Regions from separate parts of the Paenibacillus sp. RC73 genome, predicted to be linked through region 3. Evidence: riboswitches for the same ligand, from Rfam matches in the RefSeq annotation. Region 3 holds a riboswitch; each other region holds the start of a gene.

What was found. Region 3 has a riboswitch for cobalamin ahead of ABH897_RS07420 (ABC transporter substrate-binding protein). Riboswitches for the same ligand answer to the same signal wherever they lie in the genome.
Region 1: linked by a shared signal. The riboswitch ahead of ABH897_RS08780 (hypothetical protein) and the one ahead of ABH897_RS07420 (ABC transporter substrate-binding protein) in region 3 are both predicted to bind cobalamin.
Region 2: linked by a shared signal. The riboswitch ahead of metE (5-methyltetrahydropteroyltriglutamate--homocysteine S-methyltransferase) and the one ahead of ABH897_RS07420 (ABC transporter substrate-binding protein) in region 3 are both predicted to bind cobalamin.

What each region holds. Positions count from the first base shown of each region.
Region 1 covers NZ_JBIYCV010000003.1:418,349-426,248, forward strand. Annotated here, with positions in the region: gene ABH897_RS08770 (uroporphyrinogen-III synthase) at 5-850, shown strand; gene ABH897_RS08775 (LOG family protein) at 1,023-1,577, shown strand; cobalamin riboswitch at 1,635-1,820, shown strand; gene ABH897_RS08780 (hypothetical protein) at 1,782-2,006, shown strand; gene cobJ (precorrin-3B C(17)-methyltransferase) at 2,135-3,967, shown strand; gene ABH897_RS08790 (sirohydrochlorin chelatase) at 4,063-5,172, shown strand; gene cobK (precorrin-6A reductase) at 5,169-5,948, shown strand; gene ABH897_RS08800 (precorrin-8X methylmutase) at 6,096-6,740, shown strand; gene ABH897_RS08805 (cobalt-precorrin-5B (C(1))-methyltransferase) at 6,815-7,900, shown strand, end outside.
Region 2 covers NZ_JBIYCV010000003.1:384,049-391,948, forward strand. Annotated here, with positions in the region: gene ABH897_RS08605 (AbrB/MazE/SpoVT family DNA-binding domain-containing protein) at 1-106, opposite strand, end outside; gene ABH897_RS08610 (3-ketoacyl-ACP reductase) at 298-1,017, opposite strand; gene ABH897_RS08615 (DUF4097 family beta strand repeat-containing protein) at 1,174-2,025, opposite strand; gene ABH897_RS08620 (DUF1700 domain-containing protein) at 2,027-2,584, opposite strand; gene ABH897_RS08625 (PadR family transcriptional regulator) at 2,577-2,906, opposite strand; gene ABH897_RS08630 (DUF6985 domain-containing protein) at 3,418-3,951, shown strand; gene metE (5-methyltetrahydropteroyltriglutamate--homocysteine S-methyltransferase) at 4,008-6,326, opposite strand; cobalamin riboswitch at 6,486-6,681, opposite strand; gene nrdG (anaerobic ribonucleoside-triphosphate reductase activating protein) at 6,865-7,362, opposite strand; gene ABH897_RS08645 (anaerobic ribonucleoside triphosphate reductase) at 7,359-7,900, opposite strand, start outside.
Region 3 covers NZ_JBIYCV010000003.1:109,652-117,551, reverse strand. Annotated here, with positions in the region: gene nikA (nickel ABC transporter substrate-binding protein) at 1-137, opposite strand, end outside; gene ABH897_RS07440 (ABC transporter ATP-binding protein) at 279-1,058, opposite strand; gene ABH897_RS07435 (ATP-binding cassette domain-containing protein) at 1,055-2,017, opposite strand; gene nikC (nickel transporter permease) at 2,014-2,829, opposite strand; gene nikB (nickel ABC transporter permease) at 2,845-3,774, opposite strand; gene ABH897_RS07420 (ABC transporter substrate-binding protein) at 3,790-5,373, opposite strand; cobalamin riboswitch at 5,581-5,778, opposite strand; gene ABH897_RS07415 (nucleobase:cation symporter-2 family protein) at 6,485-7,792, opposite strand; gene ABH897_RS07410 (xanthine phosphoribosyltransferase) at 7,786-7,900, opposite strand, start outside.

The sequences.
Region 1 (7,900 bases), 310 kb from region 3:
CAGGATGGCACAACGCATGGCAGGCAAGAGAGTTGCTCTTGCCGGTCCCCGTAAAGCAGACGAAATGGCAATGCTGGTTGCAAAAATGGGAGGCGAGCCAGTGCAGCGTCCGGCCCAGGGCACGGTTTTTCTGGATGATATTGAGCTGCGCAATGCGGTTGTATCGTGGGTGAAGCGGCCGCCGGACTGGAACATTTTTACGACAGGTATGGGGCTGGACGCGCTGTTCGATATGGCGGAGGATATGGGCGTGGCGGAACAGATTATGGAGCTGCTGCTAGGCTCAAATATTGCGGCGCGGGGCTACAAGACGGTCAATGGACTCAAAAAGCGTGGCTTCACGCCAGATGTACGAGACGAGGATGGAAGCTTGACCGGGTTAACGCGTGCTTTTGCGCCGTATGATCTGAAGGGGAAGGAAGTGCTGTTGCAGCTGCATGGTGATCCGGCCCCACGGCTGGTGAAGTGGCTGGACGAGCAGGGGGCAGTAACCCGGCAGGTGCTTCCTTATAAGCATATTCCACCAGAGGAAGCGAATTTGCAAGCGTTGCTGGCGGATATCGTGAATCGTAATGTTGATGCTGTTACGTTCACCAGCGGTCCACAGATCCGCTTTTTGGCTCAATATGCGAGGGACCAGAAGCAGATGGAAGACGTGCTGGAAGCTTTTCGCCAGGATGTGATCGCTGTGTCGGTAGGCAAGGTGACGGCGCAGTCCATTTTGGAGGAAGGGATTGAACGGATTGTGTTTCCGGTGGAGGAACGAATGGGCGCTATGATGGTGGAGCTGGGAAGATATTTTGAGCATAGCGCCTCGGTGCACGGCTGCGGTCTTGAAGTTGTGAACTGAAAACTAACCCATATCCTTGCGATAAAGGGTAAAATGAAGATAAGGGCCTACAGGGTCTTTATCTTTTTTTTGTTGGAAATGCATCGACAGAAGTTTTTGTTATAGCGAAAATATTTATTTAATATAATGAAAAAGCCTCGATGCGGGATACCAGAATAGGAGCTGAGACGTTATGAATTCCATTTGTGTATTTGCCGGGTCCAGACCCGGACATTCATCGGTATATCTTCAGGAGGCAGGCAAGCTTGGAGAGGCTATGGCGAGACATCATGTCCGTTTAATCTATGGAGGCTCCAGCAAGGGGCTGATGGGCGAGGTCGCGAATGCGATGCTGACAGGGGGCGGTCAGGTCACCGGGATTATGCCGACCCTCTTATTCGATGCAGAGATTATCCACCGGGGAGTTAGCGAATTTATTGAGGTGGCGAGCATGCACGAACGCAAAGCGGTGATGAGCGAAATGGCCGACGCATTCATTGCCCTTCCGGGTGGCTTGGGAACCTTTGAGGAGCTGTTCGAGGTGCTGTGTTGGGCGCAAATCGGCATTCATCGCAAGCCCATCGGGCTGCTGAATGTGAACGGATATTTTGACCCGTTGGCGGAAATGGTGCGTCATAGTGTGCGCGAGGGATTTACCGGAGTTGACCACCCAACGCTGCTGAGTATCTCTGCGGACCCGGACGAATTGTTGCATATGTTAAAAAATAAGGCAGAGAACTTGAAATAAAGCGTTTTTCATGCTTGCGCAACTGATTGAGCCAAGGTTATGATAAGACCCATAATCAAATAGCGGACAGACAAGGTGCCTTTGCGATGGAACGAAGGGTAACAGGGAATCGGGTGCAAGTCCCGAGCGGTCCCGCCACTGTAAGGAAGAGGATTTTTTCAGACGTCACTCGTAAGAAAACGGGGAAGACGAAAAAATCTGTTGATGCCGAGCCAGGAGACCTACCTTGATCTGTATGCACCGTTAACCTTCGCGGAGAGGATGGGTGTACGAAATCAGGAAATCAGGCGCACGCTGCTTTTTCCATGTTGCTTACAGGTTTGCGTGGAGCTGAACGTGCAGAAGCGTTTCAAGCGTGAACAGGCAGATGGAAAGCAACGACACGATGGCGGAAGACAAGAAGTGTCTTCTTATGCTGTGTCCGTCTGATGATACGATGCGTACATAGGAAACCCATCCGGGCAGGATGGGTTTTTTTGAGTTACAGGATGTCCATATACAAGTGAAATAGATAGAAGTGTGGAAAACATAGCCTAGATTTAAGAAGGAGGATAACGATGAGCCAATTAGGAAAATTGCTCGTGATTGGATTCGGACCGGGGGATATGGAACATATCACCAAACGGGCGCTGGATGCGCTGGCCGAGAGTGAGGTCATTATCGGCTACAACACCTATGTGGATCTGATCCGTCCGTTGTTGAACGGACAGGAGATTGTGCGCACAGGGATGACAGAGGAAGTGAGCCGTGCGCAGGAGGCGGTTCGACAGGCGGAGATGGGCAAGAAGGTAGCCGTCATTTCCAGTGGAGACGCAGGCGTATATGGCATGGCCGGGTTAGTGTACGAAGTGCTGATGCAAAAGGGGTGGCGTCGTGAGGACGGGGTTGAGGTAGAAGTCGTGCCGGGAATATCGGCGATTCAGTCCTGTGCTTCGCTGTTGGGTGCGCCCGTCATGCATGATGCATGCACGATCAGTCTGAGTGACCATTTGACCCCTTGGGAAACGATTGTGAAACGTGTAGAAGCGGCAGCTTCGGCAGATTTTGTCATTGCACTGTACAATCCGCGCAGTGGTCGGCGTACACGCCAGATAGTTGAGACGCAGTCCATTTTGTTGCGCTACCGTGATCCGCAGACTCCGGTCGGGTTGGTCAAGAGTGCTTACCGTGACCGTCAGCAAGTCGTAGTGACGACGCTGGAGGACATGCTGAACCATGATATCGGTATGCTGACGACCGTCATTATCGGCAATTCCTCGACAATGGTGTATGACGGCCTGATCGTGACGCCGCGCGGGTATCAGCGCAAGTATACGCTGGATGCGACCGAGCAGGCGCTCAAGCCGCATCAGCGGCTTCGCACGGAAGCGGAGCCGTGGTCGCTGGGCGCGCAAGAGGAACGCCCGCTGAATGCGTCGCAGGCAGGCGCAGCTCCCGCAGTGCCAGCCCCTGCGGGAGCTGGCGGGACCGCGCCTTCCGCGAGCGGTGCTGCTGCGGCGGTTGCCACGCAGGCACGCCCGCAAGCGGTGGCTGCCGTGCAGGCCGCGCCTGCGGCGCAAGCCGGGGCGGTCCCGGCATCGCTGGCAGCGGAGGCGCTGAGCCGCCTCGCTGCGGGCGGTAAGCTGCCGGGCGAAGCGAGCGCGCGCTGGAGCGGGCAAGCGCCCGCCGTGAGCGTCGCTGGAACGGCAGCCGTGGCCGGAGCGGTGGCTACGGCCGCAACAGCGACAGGCAGCTTTGGCAAGCCTGCGTTGTTTGAGGTGGGCGTTTCCCCCGGCGTGGGAAACAAGAAGTTCACCGCTCGCCAGATGGCGCTGCTCGCCGAGGTAGCGGGTGATGAAGGCGAGCTGGAGTACACGCCGGATCACCAGATCGTGCTGCGCGTGCCGTGCGCGGACCCGGAGGAGCTGGTAGGGCGGCTGCGGGATGAACGATTCATCGTGATGCCGATTGGCGATGTGTTTAAGGTGAAGGCGTGCGACTTCTGCAATATGGAGAAGGATGACGCTGTGCCTGTGGCAGAGCATCTACAGGTTGTACTGGGCGGATTGCAGGCACCCAAGGAAACGAGCATTGCTTTGAACGGCTGCGGTATGGCCTGCTATGGAGCGGTGCTGGAGGATATCGGGATTGTGTACCGCAAGGGAGGATACGATCTGTTCCTCGGCGGCAAAAAATTCGGACGCAACGCTCATGCCGCTCAACCTGTGGCAGAGGGCATTCCGGGGGATCAGATTACGGATATCGTTGAGAACGTCATCGCTGAATATAAGGAAAAAGGGCATCCGAACGAGCGTTTTCATAAATTTTTCAAGCGTGTGGGCGTGGTAGCGGGTTTTCGGCATGAAGATGCGCCTGCAATAGTGGAAGTGAATGCCGTTTGTGGTGATTAACGGGCTAGAAAGCCTGTTTTTATGGATGTAAGCATATAGATAAAATAGGGCGTCTTGCAGGTCATCCCTATTTTGATGAGGAGGAAAATACAGCAGTGAATGCAATATTGTTGGTTGGACATGGAAGTCGGGACCCGGAGGGGAACCGGGAGCTGCTGGAGTTTGCACAGGCGGTGGCAGATCGTGTGCCGGATATGTGTGTGGAAACCTGTTTTTTGGAGTTGACACGGCCCAGCATTGCTGAGGGTGTGCAGGCATGTGTGGAACAAGGGGCGACGCGAGTCGTGCTTGTTCCGATTATTCTGTTCGCGGCGGGACATGCCAAAATTGATATTCCGATGGCGATTGATCGTGCGAAGGCTAAATATCCTCAGGTGGAATTTGTATATGGACGTCCGATTGGCGTTCACGAAAAAATTGTCAGTATTCTGCAAAGTCGCTTGAAAGAGGCACGTCCGGTTGCGGTTCCAGCCGGTATGGATAGCGCTGTGGAGGCTTCTGCCGAGGTGACGGATGAAGAAACGGCTGTGCTGGTGCTGGGACGCGGAAGCAGCGATCCGGATGCGAATAGCGACTTTTTCAAAATTACCCGTATGCTGTGGGAAAAACTCCCGTATACGTGGGTGGAGAGCAGCTTTATCGGTGTGACTCAGCCTTCTTTTCCAGATGGTTTGGAGCGTTGTCTGCGTCTGGGTGCCAAAAAAATCATCGTGCTTCCATACTTTCTGTTCACAGGTGTGCTGATTAAGCGTATCGGAGAAATGACGGAGGAATTTGCGGAGTCTCATCCTGCATTACAAGTGGAAATGGGCGGATATTTTGGGTTCCATCCACAATTGGTCGAGCTAGTGCTGGAGCGTGCCAACGAAGGCTTGGTTGGCAAGGTGATGGCCAATTGCGATAACTGCCAGTTCCGTCTGGAGGCGCAGGAGCACCACCATCATCACCACGACCATGATCACGATCACGGACATGACCACGATCATCACGATCACCATCATGATCATCACGACCATGACCACCATGCACATGGACACGATCATCATCATGAGAAACACTCACATGATCACAACCACGAGCATGAGCATGTACATGCGCACAGCCATGATGACCATGATCATGAACACCACCACGATCATGCACATACGCCGTCTGTGGTGAACGGAAGCGGCATTTCTGGCAGCGGGCAGGTGAAGGGCTCATGATATTCATGCTATGCGGAACGAGCGATGCTCGGGAACTGGCGCTGCAAATCCGTGACAACGGCTTCAAAGTATTGGCCTCCGTCGTAACAGAAAGCGCGGCAGCGAGCCTGTCCGAAGTGGGGCTGGACGTACGTACAGGTCGAATGACAGCCGATGAAATGGCAGCAGTGGTTCGGGAACAGGGAGTACAGGCTATCGTTGATGCCAGTCATCCTTTTGCAGAAGAAGCACATGCGAATGCTATGACAGCCGCCCGCGAGTCCGGGGTTCCTTATGTTCGCTACGAGCGGGCAGGGCTGGTGTATGACAATCATCCGCTGCTTCACATCGTACCCTCCTATGAGGAAGCCGCATTGGAAGCGAAGCAGCTCAAAGGCTCAGTAATGCTTACGACAGGCAGCAAGACGCTCGGCACGTTCACCAAGCATTTGCTCGAAGACCCGGAGATTCGTTTGGTTGCACGTATGCTCCCGCGTCTGGACAATATGGAGAAATGCGGCGAGCTAGGCATGGAGCAAAAAAATATTATCGCCATGCAGGGACCTTTTTCCCGCGAGATGAACGAGGCATTGTACAGGCACTTCGGCACGACGGTGATGGTGACCAAGGAAAGCGGACGCACGGGAGCGGTGGATGAGAAGGTTCAATCTGCCCTGGAGCTGGGTATTCATGTCATTTTGATTTCCAGACCGGAAGTGGAATTTGGCACCGTATTTGATCATTTTGACGGAGTGATCGACGCACTGCGCACAACCAAAATGGACCCTTCGATCTGAACTATGACCCTGTGAATCTGATCGATCCGGGTAATTAACAACCCAGTCAATCCGATAAATCCAGAACTTTTTCTGACGTGTATTTAAAATATAGTCATCTTAAAATGCGTATATAAACTAATTTTCCATAAAGGAGTAGTCGAAACGATGGATTTTAAAACAGATTTCAAACCGCTGACGGTGCAGCCGCAGGAGATTGAGGGCAAAAGCTTCGAGATGATCACGGAAGAACTGGGAGAGCATCCTTTTACAGAAGCGCAATATCCAGTCGTTCAGCGCGTTATTCACGCGTCTGCTGATTTTGAGCTGGGCCGCAGCATGGTGTTTCATCCGAAAGCGATTGAAGCCGGGGTTGCAGCTATTCGCGCAGGGCAGCAGGTCGTTGCTGACGTGCAAATGATTCAGGCGGGACTCAGCAAGGATCGTATCCGTCAGTTTGGCGGGGATGTGCATGTGTACATTTCGGACCCGGACGTGATGGAAGAAGCAAAAAGACTGAATACGACACGCGCCATTATTTCGATGCGCAAAGCGATTCAGGCAGGTGAAGGCGGTATCTATGCGATTGGTAATGCGCCGACAGCGCTGCTGGAGCTGATTCGTCTGGTGAAAGAAGGAGCGGCCAAGCCCGGCCTGATTATCGGGATGCCAGTCGGTTTCGTATCGGCGGCAGAATCGAAGGACGAGCTGCGCAAGCTGGATATTCCGTTCATTACGAACATTGGGCGCAAGGGCGGCAGTACCATCGTCGTGGCGGCATTGAATGCAATCTCCTTAATGGCTGTCCGCTAGATGCGGTTGCCCGTTTGCTGTATCATGAAATGAATTGGAGCATGATCAGCATGAGAGGTTAAGGAGGAATTGGCATGAAAAAGGAAGCGGCGTCCGCCGACAGACCCAAACGGATGAAAAGTGGTGAAGCCCCCGCGCCGGACAAGCCGATGCGGTCAGGCTTTACAACCGGAGCCTGTGCGGCTGCGGTTGCCAAGGGAGCGGTGCAACTGCTCATCACGGGCATTCCGCCGAAGGAAGCGGTGATATCGCTGCCAGCGGGTTTCGATCATGCGTTTGAGCTGATCGAGCCTGTGCTGAACGCGGACGAGGCTTCCTGCACGACGATCAAGGACGGCGGCGATGACCCGGATGCGACGCATCAGGCGAGAATTATCGCGTCTGTTAGCTGGCGGGAGGAACCGGGCATTGAGCTCGACGGCGGTATCGGCGTGGGGCGGGTGACGAAGCCTGGCCTGCCTGTACCTGTCGGGGAAGCAGCGATCAATCCTGTGCCGCGCCGGATGATTACGGAGGCCGTCACAGGCGTGCTTGAGGAGCACGGATCGGCCAAAGGTGTCCGTGTCGTCATCAGCGTACCGGACGGCGAAGAAATCGCCAAGAAGACGCTGAATGGGCGACTTGGCATTCTTGGCGGTATCTCTATACTGGGTACGCGAGGTGTGGTGGTTCCATTTTCCACGTCTGCTTATAAAGCCAGCGTCGTGCAGGCTATATCGGTTGCGCAAGCGATGAACTGCCAGGAAATTGTCCTGACCACAGGCGGCAGTAGTGAAAAATATGCCATGCAAATGTATGATCAGCTCACGGAAGAAGCCTTTATTCAGATGGGCGATTTTGTCGGCTTTGCGATCAAGCATGGAAAACGGTTAGGCATGAAGAAAATTATTCTCGTCGGCATGCCCGGCAAGCTGTCGAAGGTCGCTCAAGGTGTCATGATGGTTCATTCCAAGAGCGCCCCGGTGGATTTTGGCTTTTTGGCCGAGGTCGCGCGTGAAGCGGGTGTGGACGAATCGCTTGCAGCGGCGGTGGCTGAGGCGAATACAGCTACACAGGTGGCAGATATGATGACCGAGGCGAATGCGCTGAGCTTTTTTGAAAAGCTGTGCACCTATGGCTGTCATCATTGTCTGGAGCATGCAGGTGGTGGAATCGTTGTA
Region 2 (7,900 bases), 270 kb from region 3:
AATCAAGGGCATCTCCAATATTGATATTCATAGAATTTCGCAGCTCCTTGGGCAGTACGATGCGGCCCAGATGGTCTAATGGTCGTGTCATTCCTGTATTTTTCATTATTCATTTCCCCTCTCATAATTGCGCTTATCGGTGCAAAAATCGTAGGTTATGTATGTTGTAAAGTACAAAGCGCGTATATTGCAGTTTGAATTGTATTAGCTATGAACAAAAAAGAAGCTCCAGCATGACGAACAATGACGTCTGCCGGAGCGTGGTACAGCCCAATGAATCTAAGATGTCGAGTCAAATTATTGTGGGTTGGTTGTCCAAATACCGGCTACTTTTAATTGAACCCGCGAAGGCAGCTTCAATGCCGCCAATGTCAGGTCGGCCATATCTTGTGGCTGAAGCATGCGGTCCTCGTCGCCAATCGGCAAACCTGCATTTGCTGCCAGTTCCGTATTGACTGTGCTTGGAGTCAGCGCGGTGACGCGAATGTTGGATTTGCGAACCTCCTGCATCAGTGACTCCGTGAAGCCCATCAAAGCAAACTTGGAGGCGCAATACGCCGAGCCTGTGGCGAAGCCTCGTTCCCCTGCTGTAGAGGATACATTAATAATGTTGCCGCTCTGCTGAGCAAGCATGCTCGGAAGAACCGCGTGTGTGACATAATAGGTTCCCAGCAAATTCACGCGGATCATGCGTTCCCACTCTTCGGGGTCCATGTCTGCGACTGTGCCGAATGTAGCAATTCCTGCGTTGTTAATCAAAATATCGACAGCGCCCAGCTCATGCTCCAGCGAGGCTACAGCTGCAGCGGCCTGTGCGCGATCAGATATATCCGCGACAGCGCTAACCACCTTCACGCCGTATGTACTCCCCAGTGAATCTTGCAGCTTTTGCAGGTCAGGTAGTGTGCGTGAGATTAATCCCAGGTTGACGCCTTCCTTGGCCAAGGCCTCGGCAATGGCTTTACCAATGCCTTTGGTGGCGCCTGTAATAATGGCTATTTTATTTTTAAGTTCCATCCAGTCTCCTCCTTATGGCTACATACAAGTTGTGCATTTAAGCACATGGTTATATTATACTGATTTAATTTCCCTGAACCAAACTTCCACTCCAGGTCGCTTATTTCGCTTAGTTGCGACCTGGAGTAGAAGACCGCTGACAATGGTCATGATGGCCTATTTGGAAATATGAATATCGCCTGAAGTCGTTTTGACCTTTATAACGTTCACACTGCCGGGAACGGATTCGGGAGTATCTATACTTCCTGAGTCGGAGCGGACATTATAAATACCTTTAAAATCAGGGGCCTGCTTAATCCTCACATCACCGGAGTCTGAATCGACTTTCAGGTTGGCTGTGGTACGTTGTGTGATATTCGTAATACCGGAGGTCAGGGAAACTTGACCATTGCCGCTATAATCGTTAATTTTGGCATCCCCTGAAGTGAGTTGCAATTCCATATTTGCTGTAACCTGACTAGCCGTAAAACTGCCGGATGTTAACTTGGCGACCAAGCGGGTACTTTGGAGGTTTGAAATCTCGGCATTGCCAGAAGTGGCTGTGATGTTTGTGTTTTGAATGGAGGCATCCTGGAGGTTTACGCTTCCTGAATGTACATCTGCCTGTAGCCCTTTTAGGGTTTCACCAGCGGGCATTTCTACCGTGATCGTTTGTTTCAAATCAGGAGAGATAGAGAAGAATGCCAAGGAAAGGGCTGGCTCAGATTGAATGGAAAGCTTACCGTTCTCAATACGGGCATTATGAATCTGGTCGGCTACTTTTGTCTGAACTTCTCCACTCATGCGTATCGTGCCCTGCTCGCCGGAACCGGGAGTAAAGACAATAGAGACATCATCGGAGCTATTCACTTTAAGTTCCTGTAGCTGTCCACGTGTGAACGTCCATTTTTTATCAATAGCTGTTATTTCCTGCATCGCTTGTTGGTTCCATGGAGCACCGTAGGCTACCATCCCGGCCACACCGATGATGATACATAGACCCGCTGCAATAAACCATTTTTTATTCATGTTACTCGTTAGCTCCCCTCAGGGTAGTCTGATTCCATTTCCAGTATCGAACCGTACCTATGACCAGAAGGTTCAAAAGGTAGCGTACTCCAGACAGCAGCAATAGGCCAATCCCGGTCAACATGATGGAAAAAAAGAATTTAGCGGGATAAAAGTTGCCGTTCAGCGCATAATCTGCGATAGCAAGAAGGGGGGCCACTATCAAGCTGACCGCTGCTGCGGCCAACGAAACCCATACTGCCCACAAAGACGCTAAGACAGGAATGGAGATTAACAAATTGAGAAACAACAGCCCTAAGAAAGTAAATAGATTGCGTGCGAAGCTTCCCTGGCGAAGTGGAGGAGGGGATGTATTCCAGGTTGCATTGGGATCATCCAGCGCTTCGCGAGCGATATCCTCCGGGTTGCCCAATTCGCTGGCAATTTCGGCCTCACTTTTTCCATTCACCAACCCATAGTCAAAATGCTGACTTAAATCACCAAGCAGTTCATTACGTTCCTCTGCGGGGAGAGGGGAGAGACGTTGCTCCACCTCTGTAAGAAACTGTTTTCTATTCATCGGGATTTCCTTCCTTCAGTAGGCTTGCGACATGATGGACAAATTCATTCCATTCCCGTGTAAGTATTCTCGTGTAATTGCTGCCTGCATCGGTCAGCCGATAATATTTACGGGGGGGTCCCTCGGTCGATTCCTGTAAATAAGTTGTACAGTATCCCTCTGATACCAGACGGCGAAGCAGCGGATATAAAGCTCCTTCGGCTACTTCGATATGACGGGAGACGGCCTGAGCCAGTTCGTAGCCGTAACGGTCCCTGCGCCCAATTAAAACAAGAACGCACAGTTCCAGCACCCCTTTTTTGAATTGGATGTTCACATTCATGAGCGGTGCTCCCTTCCTGGATGTTATCATTGCTTCATGGGTGTCGTTTGGAGTATGGGGGAGAAATGTGTGCTTGAACATAAGAGATTTCAGGTACTAATCATAAATCAGTAGTCAGGTATAATTTAACATCATGTACTGTTTAATGCAAGGTACTAAAATTTTAAAAATAAATCTGCGGGCTCATTTTAGGAGTTTTCTTTCGCTTTTAGAGTCAATGAGATAGCGAATGCTGCTGAAAAAAGTAGTTCTATTTAGAAAAACGCCGAATCTTGGGGGAATTTGCGGAAAAGGAACTGCTTTAATTTCATTCTTAAGGATGTTAAATTGTAAAATCAGCATGTTGCATCATTCGATTCCCAACGCTCGAAAGTACAATAGATAGACGAACTAAACCGTTCCGATCTATATATTGCTGATTTGAAATCGCTCTTGGGATTGTTGCAAAATGCTCAAATAAAAGGGTCCATAGAGATAAAGATCATTTCTTATGAAAAGGATGGGGTAAAGGATGAATTGGGAACGCTGGTATATGGAGCTGGATCAGGATGATGAGACTTGGGAAGTATCAGAGGAAGTCGTGCTTCGGGGCACGGTACAACTCCATTTTTACGGACAGGACTCGGAGGTAGAGATAGAGTTTATTGTGTCCGCCGATTCCGAGGAAGAAGCACAGGCCGTAAGAGAGCCTAAGCAGGAGCAAAAAAAGACATGGGAGCAATATATGGCACATGGGTCAGACATTCATCCTCGTGTGCTGGAAGCGATACACCATTACTATGCAGATGTAGTGGAAAAGTACCGGAGCGCTTATACCTCATGGGGAGAAGACCCGGATGAATATGCGCCTTATGTGGAACGCTCGGAACAACTGCTGAAACGGTTACAGCTGGTGTCTATATTGATTCCAGACTCAGCGGAAGAGGATGAGCTGTATTTGAATTTTAGCTGTTCCTGGGATAGAGAGCATGGCTTGGGTGTACATATGAAGCAGGGAACACCCGAGCATATTCAAGGGGCATACACATTATATGATTTGGAATAGAATCCCCTTCCGGCGTTTAGGAAAAAAGAGGGCCGGGAAGGGGAGGGTTATAGAAATTAGCTGGATACAGCCAACGAATCTCTGGCTGCTTGAGCAGCCAGCACCATTTGCTGTAATGCGGCGACGGATTCATCCTTGGTGCGGGTTTTCAGGCCACAGTCTGGATTGACCCAAAATAAATCAGAAGGCAGTACGCGCAGGGCACGCTGTATCATACTCAGCATTTCTGACACATCGGGAATGCGCGGGCTATGGATATCATATACGCCCAGACCGATGCCTTTGTCATACACCTGATCCTCAAAGCTGACAATCAGTTCTCCGTGGCTACGCGAGGTTTCAATAGAAATGACGTCGGCATCCATATCGGAGATGGATTGGATCATATCCTGAAATTCGGAATAGCACATATGCGTATGGATTTGGGTGGCGGGTTCAACGGTTGCTGTTGTAACAAGGAAGGCTTGAACCGCCCACGCCAGATAGGCTTGCTGCTGTTCTTTTTTCAGTGGAAGCCCTTCACGGATCGCGGGTTCATCGACCTGAATCATGCCAATCCCCGCTTTTTCCAGTGCTTCTACCTCTGCACGCAGGGCCAGTGCTAACTGTAAAGCAACCTGACTGCGAGGAATATCATTACGTTCGAAGGACCAGTTCAAAATCGTTACCGGACCTGTCAGCATTCCTTTGACTGGCTTGGAGGTCAACGATTGGGCGAAGGCCGTTTCTTCCACGGTCATGGGTTGATCGAACGACACGTCTCCGTATATAATCGGTGGTTTAACACACCGGGAGCCGTAGGACTGCACCCACCCGTTTTGTGTAAAGGCAAAGCCTTTCAGCTTTTCGCCAAAAAATTCAACCATGTCTGTCCGCTCAAATTCCCCGTGTACGAGCACATCAATGCCAATGTCCTCCTGGATATCAATCCATTCCTTGATTTGCTGCTGAATGAACGTCCGATACTGCTCGGCAGACCATTCCCCTTTGCGATAGTGCAGACGGGCTTTGCGAACCTCTGCGGTTTGCGGGAAGCTGCCAATCGTCGTCGTAGGCAGTGGAGGCAGATTCAGCTTGTCCTGCTGGATCACACGACGCTCAGCGAAGGGAACGCTGCGTGACTGCGGCTCTTTCGCCAGTAGATCCGCCATATCGGTAGCGGTCTGTACTCGTGCCGCCGAGCTGTTGAAGCGGGCTACCGCGTCCGCACTCTGCTCAAGCTTGGCAATTGCCGAGGGTTCGCGTTTGCCAAGCGCAGCGGTCAAAGCTGCGATTTCTTCCAGCTTTTCATCGGCAAAGGCCAGCGCTTGCACCAGCTCTCGGTCCAGCTTGTGCTCTGCTTCCAGACTGACTGGCACATGCAGCAGACTGCATGATGGCTGCACGATGAGCTGTGCAGCGGTGGTTTGCTCTGCCAGTTGTCCAAGCAGCGCAGCTACGGTGTTCAGATCGGAGCGCCATATATTGCGCCCGTCAATAACACCAGCGGCCAGCGTTTTCCCTGCGGGGAAGCCATGTCGTAGCACATGTTCCAGGTTTTCGCCATCATCGTGCACAAAATCAAGACCTATTCCCTGTACCGGGAGCGTGGACAGGCGCTCATAATGATCCAGACTGCCAAAGTAGGTTTGCAGCACGATATTTAAGGATGGAGCAGCTTGGGCCAGAGCCTCATAGGCCTCCTGAATAATGTCCAAATCCTCTGTCGGGAATGAGGTGGTCAAGACAGGCTCATCTACCTGCACCCACTGAACGCCTTCCGCAGCCAGCTCAGACAGGACGCGGGCGTACAGTGGCAGGAAGCTTCGTATGATCGCGGCCAAATCCTTACGGTCATAGCCTTTGGACAGAGCAACGAACGAATAAGGACCGATAATGACGGGTTTACCTTCAATTCCTAGTTCCTGTTTCGCTTCACGATAAGCCTGCAACGGCTTATTCTCGGTGAACACCGGAGTTGCATTTGCCAATTCCGGTACGATGTAGTGGTAATTGGTATTCAGCCATTTGGTCATTTCACTGGCGGTGGCACCCTTTTGTCCACGGGCTATCCCGAAATAGACGGACAGAGGAACAGGCCCATCGGGACGGTAGTTGAACCGTTCCGGCACCAGACCGAACATCACGGATGTATCAAGCATGTGATCGTAATAGGAAAAGTCTCCGACCGGAATTCGATCGATTCCCTTGTCGCGCTGCTTGCTCAGATGCTCCAATCGCAATCGTTTCATCTCGGTATGCAATTCGCTTTCATCCATGCTGCCGTTCCAGAAGCGTTCCAGTGCTTTCTTCCATTCCCGGTTTCCTCCGATACGCGGATATCCCAGGTTACTGCTGATCAAGCCGGACAACTCAGGCAATTCGGTAAATGACATGTACTTTTCCTCCCAGGCTGGTAGCCAGTTTATTTTTGCGTACAAAAAAAGACATTCCTCCCCGGGGTTAAAAATGAGTAGGGAAAGAATGCCTCCGTTATTTAAAAAATGAAAATTCGGCGACTGCTCTTAACACCTCCCTATCTCCCGTAGGTACTTGCGATGTTGTTGAAATAGGCAGGTCTCCTGACTTACGGATCATGACTTTCAGCGCTCCTTCCCGGTCTGTGGACCAGTGGGTGTATCAACAGCTGAAAATTCCCCGTTTACAGTGGCGGGACCGCGCCGGACTTGCACCAGCTTCCCTTTTAAGCCTGTACTGAATAGAACAGACACCTATCTCCAAGCTATGCGATTATGGTATGACGAATAATTATGCACTCGTATACTTGTTCACCATCATAAGTGAAACTTGCAGGATACGCAATATAAACTCTGTTTAAATCTAAAATGAACTACATGCAAAAAAAGACAAGCCCTCTCCATAAGGAAAGGATTTGTCTTAGGGTGTAGTATCTCATGCGAGTATAACATCGCCTTAGGCTAATGTAACTATAGATCCTGCCTGAATGCTGGCCTTCACATCCACCAGTCGTTGATTGCGGCTGCCCCGGAAGGGAAGGGTCAGATCCTTTTGCTGTTCTACAAAAGGACCGTCCACAATCACATCGCACAGCAGCGCCAGCTCCCGGCGGGCCTGATCCGTAAGCAGCTCCTCATAGTCAAAGCCCGTATAGGCCCACACGGTTCGGTCAGGGCAGGCAGCGCGGAAGTCGCGCACAAACTGCGTGCATTCCGATGCCGAGAAAAAAGGGTCTCCGCCGCAAAGGGTTAACCCGTCCAGCAGTGGATTATCTGCGATGTCACGGATGACTTCCTGCTGTCGCTCCAGTGTGAACGGTTCACCTGCGCGGAAGCTCCATGACGAGGGATTGAAGCAGCCGGGGCAGGCATGGCGGCAACCGCTAATGAATACGACGGTACGCAGGCCATGCCCTTCGTTCAGAGATTCCGGAATGTAGCCGCACAAATTCACCGATGCTTCACCCGGTCACGCACCTCAGCCTGCTTCGCGGCGTTGAAGCGAACGGTATAATCACCTGTCAGATATCCGGTTACCCGGCGCAAGCGCTGAAAATGCGTATGTTCTTCATCAGCACCGCATTCGGGACAGCTTGTCCCGATAATGCCCTCGTAGCCGCATTCCGTGCAGCGGTCTACCGGATGATTGATGGAGAAGTACCCAATGTTCTGATGGAGCGCGTATTGTACAATTTTAAGAAACGCCTCCGGGTTATTCCGCGCATTACCATCCAACTCGATGTACGAAATCGCACCAGCGTTGCACAGATTATGAAATGGGGCTTCGAGGCTGATTTTACGGGCAGCCGGGAGCGTGTAATACACAGGAATGTGGAAAGAGTTCGTGTAGTATTCTCGATCATTTACCTCGGGAATAATTCCAAAATCACGCTGATCCAGCAACGTGAACTTGCCGGATAGACCCTCGGCAGGCGTAGCGAATAGTGTAATGTTAAGATCATGCAATTCACTCATACGGTCGCAGTAGACAC
Region 3 (7,900 bases):
ATCGACTTTTCATTGGCAGCTCCGTCAGTTGAGGTAGATGCAGGTGTATTCTCCTGCTTCGCGCAACCCAAAATAACGGATAATAAGAGGATTGCCACCAGCATAATGGTGGCAGTCTTGCGGTGTCGAACGGACATCAATGTATTTCCCCTTTTCTATATATGTGATAATGATTATCATAATCATATTTAGAATAGGTATCACATCCTATTTTGTCAACATATTCGACAAAGAAAGCTCATATTTATTTTAAATTTGTAGAATATCAGAGGTATGGCTCATTCCGTCAACGTTTGAAACAGAGTACGCGTGTATTCATGCTGTAACAGGTCTTTATCCCACTCCTGAAATATCTCCACAATCTCCCCCTGATACATGACGGCAATCCGATCACAAAACGGACGGGTGGATTGAAGATCATGGGTGATAAAAAGATAGGATAGCTGGCGCTCCTCCTGTGCTTTCTTGAGCATGTCCAGTACGGAAGCCTGCGTTTCCGTATCGAGATTGGCGACGGACTCGTCGAACAAGATGATTTCCGGCTCCACCGCCAGCGCACGGGCGATGCATACCCGCTGCTTTTGTCCGCCGCTTAGCTGCGATGGGTATTTCTCCAGACATTCCGCGTCCAGCCCCACCGATTCCAGTAAAGACAGGCAGATCTCCAGCGCTTGCGCTTTTCGTTCGGGAAAATAGTTACGGATCGGCTCCTCCAAAATATCTCGTATGATCATGCGAGGATGGAGCGAGGAAGACGAATCCTGTGCGACCAGCTGGATTCGTTTGTACAGATGGATATCCTTCATCCTTCCAGTGTGAATGGGCTGATGATCCAGCCAAAGCTCCCCCGAGGTCAACGATTCCAGCCTTAGGATACATTGTACCAGCGTACTTTTGCCGCTTCCGCTTTCGCCAACCAGTCCAAGGCATTCTCCCCGTTGCAGCTCCAGACTCACCTGCTTCACGGCGGCCTGCCCGCTTTCTTGCTTGTTGAACCAGCCTTTTCTCCGTCTGCGGACAGGATAGGCTTTGGTCACTTGCTTTAGTTCCAGTATCATTCGCGCATCCTTCCTTCCGGGCCCATCTCCAGTACACGATCCGCCACACGACTCACACCCTGACGATCATGAGAAATCAGCAAAATGGTGAGATCCAAGTCCTCTCTCAACTGTTGGAATAACGCCAGAACCTTGTCCCGGTTGATAACATCCAGCGCCGTGGTAGGCTCATCGGCAATAAAAAGGCGCGGACCGGAGCTTAGCATCGCAGCCAGCAGTACCCTTTGACACATCCCTCCGCTTAATTCAAAAGGGTACGAGGACAAAATATGCTCAGGGTCTGCAAACCCGACCTTGCTCAATAAAGAGCACAGATAATCCTCCTGCGCTTGAGTAGCGCAGCCTCCAGCCAGCTGTGCAATCCGTCTCAGCATCTGCCACATCCGGGGCAGCACGCCCTGTGGGGGGGCTTGATGCTGTACAGGGCGGGGTAGGTTGCCCAGCCCCCTCTGGTCGGGCGGCATCCAGCGCCGCCCGTGCAGTCTAAGCGTGTCCGTCAGCTGTGCGCGGACGGTACGGATCGGATTCAACCCGCTCAGCGATTGTTGAATGAGCAGGGCAATGTCCTCGCGGCGCAGCCTTTGCCAGCGCCGTTCATCGAACGGGACGATGTCCTCCCCGTTGTAGTACATATGCCCCTGCGTAACGCCGATCCCCGGCTCCAGCATGCCCGAGATTGCGTGCGCGGTCAGACTCTTGCCACATCCGCTCGGCCCGGTTAGAGCCACAATTTCCCCCGGATACACGGAAAAGCTGACATCCCGGAGCAGCGGTTGGTTGACGCTGTTCCGTATTGTTTTCCCATTCGCACCCGGCTTCCCACCTGCGTACGCACCTGCTGCTGCGCCAATACGTGTACCCGCTCCTGTGCCTATGGGGCATATCTCCAGATGTTCCACGTGCAACATTGGCTTGCGCCCTACCATATTTCCTTTCATCTGTCCTGTCCCATCCTTCATTCTGCCGCCCCCTTTTCGGAGAATCGGTCTCCCAGAAGCTGGCACGCAAGCACAAACAGCATAATCGCCAAGCCCGGAAAAATCATGACATGCGGCGCCACCTGAAAATACGACGTCGCATCATGCAGCATCACGCCCCATTCCGGCTTAGGCGGCTGTACGCCCAGCCCCAGAAAGGAAAGTCCGGCAACCATAAGCACCACTCGCCCGATGTCCCAAACCGCATACACAAGCAGCTGTGGCAGCACTTGTGGCAATACATAACGTCTCAGTACGCGCACATGTGAATTACCGGATAAACGGGCGTATCGGACATAGTCCTCCTGACAGGCTTTTTGAACAAGGGTGCGAATATACCGAACATACCCGGCCCACCGTACCGCAATAATGGCTAAGGTCATGTTTACAAAGCCCGGACCCAAGATACCCACAATCGCCACCGTCAAAATAATATCGGGAAAAGCAAGCACTCCGTCAATCACCCGCATGACTAGCTGATCCACACGCCCGCGCACATAGCCAATGAGCAAGCCTATCGGCAAACTGATGCAGAGCGTGGCTGCTGTAATCGCACAGGCAATCAGTACGCTTGTCCGAATGCCGTAAATCAGCCGTGACAGTACATCCCGACCCAGATGATCCGTACCAAATGGATATTTCCGACTAGGTGGTGCCAAACGGTTCAGAAGGTCCACATCAAGAGGATCGTGAGGAGCAACCCATGGAGCCAGTACCCCGAGCAGCACGATCAGGCCCAGCAGCACTCCTCCTGTCAGTAAGCTCCCTTTGAAGGACAGCCGCATGTTTTTCATTTTCAACTTCCTCCCCTAACGCAAACGCAACCTTGGATCTACAGCCGCCTGGACCACATCTACCAAACACTGAACACCTACGATTAAAAATGCAGCAAAAATAACATACCCCTGAATCACTGGATAATCCCGCTGCGTAATCGCATCTATAAAATACTTGCCTAAACCCGGCCATGAAAAAATCGTCTCTACGATGACATTGCCCGCCAGCATAAATGACAGATTCGTGCCTAACAGCGTGATGATCGGCAAAATCGCATGCTTGAATATCTCAAAAAACAGAATATGCGTGCGGGAAAAGCCTCTGGCCTTCGCCGCCTTCACAAAATTCCGGTCACCCAGCTCCAGCATTTGGGCACGCAGCACACGGGCTTGCACAGCCCCCAAACCTGCCCCAAGGGTCAGCGCTGGCAGTACCAAATGAGTCCAATCTTCCCGACCCATGGACGGGAGCCAGCCCAAACGGACGGAGAACAGGTAAATCAGCAGAAAGCCAAGCCAAAAAGAGGGGATGGACGATCCGAGCAGTGCAAACAGCCTTCCCAGACGATCCAGCCAACCGCTGGATTTTACCGAGGCAGCCAGCCCCATCCCAAGAGTCAGCAACGTCATGACGGCAAAGCCCGCCGAGGCCAGCTCCACGGTAGCAGGCAGTCTGTTCCACAGCTCGGTTAGCACCGACTCCTTGGATACATAGGAGGTGCCCCAGTGCCCTGTGAACACATCCCGCAGCCAGTTTACATACTGAATATGAAGCGACTCGCTCAAGCCCAGCTCCTTCCGCAGCGCCGTCAACGCCTCCTCAGAGGCAGGCACATTATGCGCGGTGAGCAGAATGGTAGCAGGGTCGCCGGGAGCCAGCCTCATCAGCACAAACGTCAGCGTGGATACAACGAACACAATGATGACAAGCTGCGCCACACGTTCCAGAATAAAACGAATCATAGGGTACGCAGCCCGTTATTCCGCAATATCGGATTGCGCCGTAATGTAGTAATACTCAATCGGATGCGGTGTAAAGCCCTCAACCCCTTTTTTCACCCCAAATACATTATCAGGGTGAACAATAAACGACTGCGGCAAATCGGTATTAATGATATCCAGCGCTTGCAATGTCACGGCATTACGCTGTGCTGTATCCTTCGCCAGCTTCAAGCTGCCAAGAAGGTTCTCCAGCGGTTTGGAACCATAACGGCTTACATTGGCCTCGCTTTTAGAGGAATAAAACATGTCCATAAAATATTGCGGCTCCCCCGTATGGGCAGTCAGCATACTGTACATGGCAAAATCCCAATCGTTTTTGGTTAGCGCCTCGTCGATATTTTCCACCTTGCGGATCTTCACCTGGATGCCCTCTTTCAGCAGTTGGCTCTGAATCACCTCAGCCATGACCGAAAGCTCTGGACGCTGAGGGAAGGTCAGCAACGTAACCTCGAACGGCTTGCCTTGCTTGGTCCATGTACCTTGGGCATCCTTTTGCCAACCATCCTTCGTCAACAACTGCTCCGCCGTTCCGTCCAGCGCTTTACGTTCCACCTTGCCGAAGAAGAGAATGCTCGGGAATGGGCTGCTTGCCTCCGTACCATAGCCTCTCATGATCGCACTCACAATGGATGCACGTGGTATCAGGCTGTCCACTACTTTGCGGTTCGCGGCATCCTTGAACACAGGCGACTCCATGTTATACACGATCATATGAGTGCGCAAAGAGGGAGCCGACAGCACTTGCAGCTTATCGTTCTTTTTTAATACCTCCGCGTTATCCACCGGAATATCAGTCGCTACATCTACTTCGCCAGATTGCAGCGCCAACAGGCGTGAATTGCCGTCCGTAATGAACTTCATCGTTGCTTCAGCCAGCCGTGCCTTCTCGCCCCAATATTCGTCATAACGCTCTACGACCAATGACTGATCCTTGTTGAACGCTTTAATTTTAAAAGCACCTGTCATCGCAGGGTAGCTCTGCTCATCCTTCATAGACGCTACATCCAGCACAATCGTCGATGGATCAGCCAGATTGGACACCAGCGCTGAATTGGGCTGGTTTGTCGTGATTTTCAACGACAGCGGCCCAGTTACATCAATCGACTTTACGTCTAGCAAATCCTTTGCCAAATGGCTTTTCTCGATGGAGCGCAGCAGGGAAGCCTTCACACTTTCCGCGTCCATACTCTTTCCGTCATGAAAAGTGACCTTATCCTGCAAGCTGAACGTCCAAACTGTGGGACTGTCCTGCTTCCATTCCTTGGCCAGCCAAGCCACTGGTTCCAGCTTTTCATTCAAACGGACAAGTGTCTCACCTGCGCCGGACCGCATGACATCCCAGCTATTGTCTCCGTGCGGGTCAACGCCCGACGGTTTCCACGTATACGCCATCACCAGTTTCTTATCTGCTGTAGCCTGTTGTGTGGATGTGTTCTCGCCCTTGCTGGGGCTATCCGCCGTCTTATTAGTTGTCGAGCATCCCGCAAGAGCCATAACTGCCAGCAGTAGCATCAACCCTGTACATATAAACCATGAACGCTTTTTACGATTGCTTATCATTCTATTGACTCCCCTCATCTTGTAATCTCATACATACCTAACGCGAAAAAAGCATCCCCGACCGCTTAATCAGCAGTCAGAAATGCTTTCATTATAAAATGCCTAAGCTCACCCTCTTCACCCTCTAAAAACAAGGGGGATCGGATCGGTTTCAGACATTCCCGTATGCAGCACGCCTAACCACCTCCCCAGCATCCCGTGGGTCTGACAGTGATGTTAAAACAGGCAGGTCTCCTGACTTCAGGCTTATCTCTCAGTCCTTCCCGGTTCTTCACAGTTCCAGTGGCTGTTCCGAAAGCTACAGCAATTCCCTGCTGATGCCTGTATACAGTGGCGGGTCCGTGTCGGAATCTACCGAACTTCCCTTTTAAGTGAACACGCACAACAGCCATCTACATGATTTCAGCGAAACCCTGTAGGTGGAAAGTCCGGTTCACACCTGTTTTCTTCCTTTATTCCTCTATATTACGAATTAGGACTATCTTATTTTGTTGTTACAGGCTTGTCAACAAATGTCGCATAATAATTTAAATTTTAATGATACAGCGAGAAACAAGGCTGTGGCTTTGCGTTGCGTGTACGCAATGGACGTGATAAAATTAGGTATAGAGATAACCACCGTGTCCGTATACTAAAAAGAGTCTTCGCCGCTACCAACGGCAAAGACTCTTAGGACTTGAAAGGCTGTGGATCACCACGGCGCGCTAAATGCTTAGCTAAACCCACCGTTAGGCGCCTAACCTAATTACGCGGTGGGTTTTCGCTTGTTCCGAAATTTCCGACGTAGCCAGCGATAAAGTTTACGAATACTAAACACCAGGCTTAGTAACGTAACCATCCAACGCAACACATCGTAGCACGACACAAGGTTGACCATCGGCTTCACCCCCTTTCGGGAAGCTGCGCCGTGGTCTGAAAACATCCACCACTATTCAAAATCCATAAGGTAGATTATACCATGACCTCGCCTACCACTCTAGCAAATTCTTCTAATAGAATCTCAAACCCCGATCTTCATACAGGAAGAGGGTTTTATCAATAACTCTATGCCAAAAAGCCGGAAAAAGAGGCTTACGTCCTCTCTCCGGCGGTCTTTATCTAATCCTAATTATCAAACCTTCTGCGGAACCTCCGCCACCGTCCCGCCTTCGACTGACTCGCCCTGTTTTTTCGTTAAAACGATATTCAAGACAATCGCCGTAATCGAGCCGGATACGATGCCGTTTTGCAGCAGCATTTTGGCAAAGCTCGGCAGTTGGTCAAACATTTGGGGCAGCACGGCAGAGCCGAGGCCCACCGCAATGCTACATGCCGCTATCAGCAGATTGCTTTCCTTCCGCAAGTCCACTTCTGACAAAATAGACATGCCCGACGCAGCAACCGAACCGAACATGACGATCATCGCCCCTCCCAGCACAGCATTAGGAATCACTGTCGTTAAGGCAGCCAGTTTGGGCAACAGACCAAGAACAACCATAATACCACCCGCAGCAAAAATAACGTTCCGCGACTTGACACGTGTTAATGAGATCAGACCTACATTTTGCGAGAATGCCGTGTAAGGAAACGCATTGAAAATACCCCCGAGCATAATCGCAAGTCCCTCAGAGCGCAGCCCATTGACGATTTGCTTCTGCTCTACCTTCTGGTCAATCGCCTTGCCCACTGCCAAATAAACGCCCGTAGACTCGACCATGCTGACAATATTAACGATAATCATTGTACATACTGCCATAATGCTAAACTCAGGCTTACCAAAATAAAACGGCTGTGCAACACTCACCCAAGACGCTTGCGCCACTGGAGCAAAATGTACCATCCCCATCGCATAAGCGACCACGGTACCCGCAAACAGGCCGATGAGCACAGAAATCGAGCGCAAAAAGCCCTTGGCCAACCGATTCACAAGTAAAATAACCAGTAAAGTAACTAACGCCAGCAGCAAATTACGCGGCTGTCCAAAATCCGCGCTGCCCTGGCCCCCTGCTACGTTATTCATCGCCACCGGAATGAGGGACAGGCCGATAATCGTAACCACCGAGCCCGTAACCACCGTCGGGAAAAAGCGTAGCAGCTTGCCATACAACGGTGCCGCGAGCACCACGAATATACCGGATAAAATAATGGCTCCGTACGCGGTCGCCAAATTCGAGGTCGACGCAATCGCGATAATCGGACCCACCGCCGTAAACGTACAGCCCAGAATGACAGGCAATCTACTGCCGAAAAACCGTGTGCCCATAATCTGCAACAACGTGGCAATCCCACAGGTGAACAGATCCGCAGCTACCAGATAGGCCATTTGGGCTGGCGTCAGGTGCAATGCTCCCCCTACAATCAGAGGTACGGCAATCGCTCCGGCATACATCGCCATCACATGCTGGAAGCCCAGCGCGAATAACTTTTGTTTGCTTAGCATCCCACATTCTCCTTAACGGAAGGAATCACCGCACCCGCTTCTTCTATAAAATGAACCTCGCCAGGTGCCATCGAAGCGATACGTGCAAGAGAACGTACGGCAATACCT